Linked DNA regions of Saccharothrix espanaensis DSM 44229. The protein of the gene in region 1 interacts with the protein of each later gene in a pairwise test. Links are inferred from orthologs where the notes say so. Each region holds a gene or a part of one and is shown in the gene's direction. Other genes may lie near its edges.

Evidence for each region.
Region 2: the proteins of rpe (region 1) and eno interact in binary tests that used the Escherichia coli proteins (3 or more experiments, as listed by UniProt). The link is inferred for Saccharothrix espanaensis DSM 44229 from one-to-one orthologs.

Annotation. Positions count from the first base shown.
Region 1 is NC_019673.1:7,032,217-7,035,271, reverse strand. The notes cover bases 33-3,016. They hold rpe (ribulose-phosphate 3-epimerase), read left to right. Parts: upstream 33-1,189; coding sequence 1,190-1,843; downstream 1,844-3,016. Other genes in these bases: BN6_RS30310 (riboflavin synthase), read left to right, coding at 2,855-3,016; ribD (bifunctional diaminohydroxyphosphoribosylaminopyrimidine deaminase/5-amino-6-(5-phosphoribosylamino)uracil reductase RibD), read left to right, coding at 1,867-2,844; BN6_RS30325 (SDR family NAD(P)-dependent oxidoreductase), read right to left, coding at 358-960; BN6_RS30330 (helix-turn-helix transcriptional regulator), read left to right, coding at 33-327. Also shown: more of BN6_RS30330, read left to right, coding at 1-32; more of BN6_RS30310, read left to right, coding at 3,017-3,055. UniProt on the Escherichia coli protein: Catalyzes the reversible epimerization of D-ribulose 5-phosphate to D-xylulose 5-phosphate.
Region 2 is NC_019673.1:744,841-747,713, forward strand. Bases 41-2,842 are described here. They hold eno (phosphopyruvate hydratase), read left to right. Parts: upstream 41-699; coding sequence 700-1,986; downstream 1,987-2,842. Other genes in these bases: BN6_RS50365 (cytochrome P450), read left to right, coding at 318-689; BN6_RS48370 (FtsB family cell division protein), read left to right, coding at 1,986-2,663; BN6_RS03645 (DUF501 domain-containing protein), read left to right, coding at 2,660-2,842. Also shown: more of BN6_RS03645, read left to right, coding at 2,843-2,873. UniProt on the Escherichia coli protein: Catalyzes the reversible conversion of 2-phosphoglycerate (2-PG) into phosphoenolpyruvate (PEP). It is essential for the degradation of carbohydrates via glycolysis.

The DNA of each region.
Region 1 (3,055 bases):
GCCCTGACCGCCGCGCTGCGGATCTTCGACCGGATGGGCGCGGACGCCGAGGCGGCCCGGCTGCGCCGCCGGACCGACGCGCCGCCCCCCTCGGGCGGCACCGCGCCCGGCACGTCCGGCGAGGACTGGCGGCGGCTGTCGGAACCGGAGCGCGACCTCGCCCGGCTGGTCGGCGCGGGCCTGACCAACCGCCAGGTGGCGCGCCAGCTGTTCCTGTCCCCGCACACGGTGAACTACCACCTGCGGGGCATCTTCAAGAAGCTCGGGATCTGCTCGCGGGTCGAACTGGCCCGCCTCGCCCTCGAACAGGAGCACGCCGAGGTGTAGCCGGGTCCCCGGTCTGGCGGGTACTGGCGGTCACGCGGGTACGGCGCTGCCGGGGACGGTGTCGGCGAGCAGGAAGCACACCTCGTCCACCACCCGGCGCGGGTCGTCCGGCGCGACCACCGCGCAGTGCACGCCGCGCGCCGCGATCTCGACCGCCAGGTGCTCGGTGTAGGTGACGGCGGCGGCCCGGGACGCCGCGTAGGCGGCCATGCTCGTGCGCGGCACCGCGACCGGGTGCGCGGCGACCATGACGATCGTGCCGTGCCGGCGCTCCACCATCCGCGCGGCGACCGCGCGCGAGGCGTGGAACACCCCGTCCGCGTTCACCGCGAAGCAGTGCGCCCAGTCCGCGTCGGAGACCGTCAGCGCCGGGCCCGGCCGCAGCTCGCCGGCCGTGGTGACCAGCGCGTCGATCGGCCCGAACTCGCGTTCCACCTGGTCGACCAGCGCGTCCACCGCCGCGCCGGAGGTCACGTCGATCTGCCGGCCCACGATCCGCAGGCCGGTGCCCTGCAACCGCTCGACCAGGTCGGCCAGCCGCGCCCCGTCGCCGTCCACGGCGGCGACCAGCGCGCCCCGCCGGCCCAACGCCTCCACGACCGCCGCGCCCGGCGTCGCGCACGCGCCCGTCACCAGTGCGATCCTGTGACTGAATTCGGCTTTCATCCCCAGCACTCCCCAGTTCTGCCCGTCCCGAAGGTAATCGCCGGACGGGTCCCCGGGGAACTACCCGCGTGAGTAGTCGGAAAAGATCCGCGGAACACGAAAACCCCGCGAACGGGCAGCCGGAGCGAAATACGACTCCCCGGGAGGTCCGGGTGATCGCGGAACCCTAGACTGACCACCCGTGGTCCACCAGCCGATGATCGCCCCGAGCATCCTGTCCGCCGACTTCGCCCGACTCGCCGACGAGGCCGCCGCCGTCGCCGGCGCGGACTGGCTGCACGTGGACGTCATGGACGCGCACTTCGTGCCCAACCTGACGCTCGGCCTGCCGGTGGTGAAGTCGCTGCTGGGTGCCACGGACATCCCGCTGGACTGCCACCTGATGATCGACGACCCGGACCGCTGGGCGATCGGGTACGCCGAGGCCGGCGCGTACAACGTGACCGTGCACGTCGAAGCCGCCGCCGACCCCGTGCGACTCGCGAAGGACCTGCGCGCGGCCGGCGCGAAGGCCGGTCTGTCGCTCAAGCCCGGCACGCCGATCGAGCCGTACACCGAAGTCCTCAAGCACTACGACACGCTGCTCGTGATGTCGGTCGAGCCCGGTTTCGGCGGCCAGAAGTTCATGGCCGACGTCCTGGACAAGGTCCGCACCGCCCGCCGCCTGGTCGACACCGGCCACCTGACCCTGGTCGTGGAGATCGACGGCGGGATCAACGCCGACACCATCGAGCAGGCCGCCGAGGCCGGGGTGGACTGCTTCGTGGCCGGGTCCGCCGTCTACGACGCCGCCGACCCGGGCCAGGCGGTCGAACGGCTGCGCGCGCAGGCCGCCCGGCACCGCCCGTGAACGACCTCGCGTGGTCCGGCGCGATGGCCCTGGCCGTCGAGGCGGGCACGCGGGCGCACGGCACCACCAGCCCGAACCCGCCGGTCGGCGCGGTCGTGCTGGACCCCTCCGGCGCGCTCGTGGGCACCGGGTACACGCAGCCGCCCGGCGGGGCGCACGCCGAGATCGGCGCGCTGGCCGAAGCCGGTGACCGGGCCCGCGGCGGCACCGCCGTGGTCACCCTCGAACCGTGCGCGCACCACGGCCGCACCCCGCCGTGCACGTCCGCGCTGGTCGACGCCGGGGTCGCCCGCGTGGTGTTCGCCAACGCCGACCCCAACCCGAAGGCCGCCGGGGGAGCCGACGTGCTGCGCGCCGCCGGCGTCGAGGTCGTGCACCTGCCGACGCACGTCGAGGCGCTGCGCGCGTGGCTGCACTTCGCCCGCACCGGCCGGCCGCACGTGACCTGGAAGTACGCCGCCACCCTGGACGGCCGGGTGGCCGCCGCGGACGGCACCAGCCGGTGGATCAGCTCGCCCGAGTCCCGGGCCGAGGTGCACGCGCTGCGCACCACCATCGACGCGATCGTGGTCGGCACCGGCACGGTCCGCGCCGACGACCCCCGGCTCACCGCGCGGGGAACAGACGTGACCCGGCAGCCGTTGCGGGTGGTCGTGGGGACCAGCGACCTGCCGCCCGGCGCGCACGTCCTGGACGGCGAGGCGGAGACGCTGCACGTCCGGACGCACGACCCGGACGCGGTCCTGGCCGAACTCGGCGCGCGGGGAGCGGTGGACGTGCTCGTGGAGGGCGGGCCTACGCTGGCGGGTGCCTTCGCGCGCGCCGGCCGGATCGACCGGGTCCTGGCCTACCTCGCGCCGAAGCTGCTGGGGGACGGGCCGACCGCTCTGCGGGACGCGGGGGTGTCGACCATCACCGACGCTGTGGGATTGGTCGTTGAGCAGGTCAGTATGTGCGGGCCGGACGTGCGGATCTCCGCCGTGCCGGCCTCGGGGCGGTAGAGGAGGAACGGTGTTCACCGGGATCGTCGAAGAGTTGGGTGAGGTCGTCGCGGTGACCGACCTGCCGGACGCGGCGCGGGTCACCATCGCGGGTCCGCTGGTGACCGGTGACGCGAAGCACGGCGACTCGATCGCGGTGAACGGCGTGTGCCTCACCGTCGTGGACGTGGTCGGCGGGGCGTTCACCGCGGACGTGATGCGGGAGACGCTG
Region 2 (2,873 bases), 6.3 Mb from region 1 along the record:
CCCGGACCCGCAGCCCGACCCGCGCGCCCGGGGCGGGATGCCCGACCTCTACGCCTACGCGCACGCCCTCGGCGAGCACAAGCGCCGTGAGCCGGGGGACGACGTGATGAGCAACCTGATGCGCCACGACGTGGCCGTGGAGGAGTTCGAAACACTGTTCTGGCTGTTCTCGGTGGCCGGCAACGAGACCCTGCGCAACGGCATCCCGGGCGGCTTGATCGCCCTCATGCACCACCCCGACCAGTACGAACACCTCAAGCGCGACCGCTCGGCGCTGCCCCGCGGTGGAGGAGATGCTGCGCTGGTGGACGCCGGTCATGCACTTCCGGCGCACCGCCACCACCGACACCGAACTCGCCGGCGTCCCGATCACCCGAGGCGACAAGGTCGTCGTCTGGTTCACCGCCGCCAACCGCGACCCCCACGTCTTCCCCGACCCGGACCGCTTCGACGTCACCCGCGACCAGGTCGAGCACCTCTCGTTCGGCCACGGCCCGCACTTCTGCCTGGGCGCCCACCTGGCCCGCGTCCAACTGCGCGCCCTGTTCACCGCCGTCCTCGACCTCCCCGGCCGGCTCACCCCGACCGGCCCCCCGACCCGCCTTCGCTCGAACTTCCAGAACGGGGTCAAGAGCCTCCCGGTCCGGCACCAACTAGGCTCGTCACCGATACAGAGATGGTCTGACTAGGGAGCGTCACGTGGCGGTCATCGAGCAGGTCGGCGCCCGCGAGATCCTGGACTCGCGAGGCAACCCCACCGTCGAGGTAGAGGTGGCGTTGGACGACGGCACGCTGGAGCGCGCCGCCGTGCCGTCGGGCGCGTCCACGGGTGAGCACGAGGCGGTCGAGCTCCGCGACGGCGACGCCAAGCGCTACCTGGGCAAGGGTGTCGAGCGGGCGGTCACCGCCGTGCTCGACGAGATCGGTCCCGAGCTGGTCGGCATCGAGGCCGTCGAGCAGCGGGTGGTGGACCAGAAGCTGGTCGACCTGGACGGCACGCCGGACAAGTCCCGCCTGGGCGCGAACGCCATCCTCGGCGTGTCGCTGGCCGTGGCGAAGGCGGCGGCGGCGTCCTCCGGGCTGGAGCTGTTCCGGTACGTCGGCGGGCCGAACGCGCACGTGCTGCCGGTGCCGATGCTCAACATCCTCAACGGCGGCGCGCACGCCGACACCGAGGTGGACATCCAGGAGTTCATGATCGCGCCGATCGGCGCGGAGACCTTCCGCGAGGCCCTGCGCTGGGGCGCGGAGGTCTACCACTCGCTCAAGTCGGTGCTCAAGTCCAAGGGGCTGAGCACCGGGCTGGGCGACGAGGGCGGGTTCGCGCCCGCGCTGTCCAGCAACCGCGACGCGCTGGACCTGATCCTGGAGGCGATCGAGAAGGCCGGCTACCAGCCGGGCCGGCAGATCGCGCTGGCGCTGGACGTGGCCGCCACCGAGTTCCACAGCGACGGCGCGTACACGTTCGAGAAGCAGAAGCGCAGCGCCGAGCAGATGACCGGCTACTACGCCGAGCTGGTCCGGGACTACCCGCTGGTGTCCATCGAGGACCCGCTGTCCGAGGACGACTGGGACGGCTGGGTGCGGCTCACCGCCGAGCTGGGCGAGAAGGTCCAGATCGTCGGCGACGACCTGTTCGTCACCAACCCGGAGCGGCTGGAGGAGGGCATCTCCCGCCGGGCGGCCAACGCGCTGCTGGTGAAGGTCAACCAGATCGGCACGCTGTCCGAGACGCTCGACGCGGTCGCGCTCGCCACCTCGTACGGCTACAAGTCGATGATGTCGCACCGGTCCGGCGAGACCGAGGACACCACCATCGCCGACCTGGCGGTGGCGACCGGCGCGGGCCAGATCAAGACCGGTGCGCCCGCGCGCGGCGAGCGCACCGCGAAGTACAACCAGCTCCTGCGGATCGAGGAGGCGCTGGGCGACGCGGCGCGCTACGCGGGCGACCTGGCCTTCCCGCGGTACACGCCGGAAAGCTGATGGCGGATCGGGAACGGGGCTCCCGGCGCGGCGCGAAGGCCGCGTCGGGAGCCCGCCCTGACCGCTCGCGGTCGACCAGGTCCACCCGGTCCGAGTCGGACCGGGCGACCGGGTCGGGCGCGCGCGCGGCGAGCACGAGCGGCGGCGGCAAGGTCCGGTTCGGCCTGGGCGAGTCGCGGCGCGGCGCGCGGTCGGCCCGGTCGGCGCGGCTGGCCGAGCAGGCGCGGGCCACCCAGGCGGCACGGGCGGCGCGGGCCGCGCGGCCCCAGTCGCGGGCGCGGTCCCGGGAGGGCACCGGCGGCGCGTTCGGCATGACCGGCACCCGGCGGGCCGCCCTGCTGGCGATGGTGGTGTGCGCGCTGGCGCTGAGCATCGCCGTGCCGCTGCGGACCTACCTGGCCCAGCGCGAGGAGCTGCGCGGCGTCACCGCCTCGCAGGAGACGCTGCGCGCCGAGGTCGGCCAGTTGGAGCAGCGCAAGAAGGAGCTCGCGGACCCCGCGCACCTGGAGGCGGAGGCGCGCCGGCGGCTGCACTACGTGCGGCCCGGCGAGACGCCTTACGTGGTGCAGCTCCCGGGTGACGCGCAGCGCAAACCCGAAGACGAGCGACCGGCCGCCGCGCCGGCCGCGGACAAGGCCTGGTACGAGCAGTTGTGGGATTCGGTGGCGGCGCGATGACGGTCAGCGACGAGGATCTGGCGATCGTCGCCGAGCAGCTCGGACGCGCCCCGCGCGGCGTGCGGGCGGTGGCGGCACGCTGCCCGAGCGGGCACCCGGCGGTCGTGCGGACCAGCCCTCGGCTGGAGGACGGCACGCCGTTCCCGACCCTGTACTACCTGACCTGTTCGCGCCTGAACTCGTACGTCAGCCGGCTGGAAGGTGCCGGTC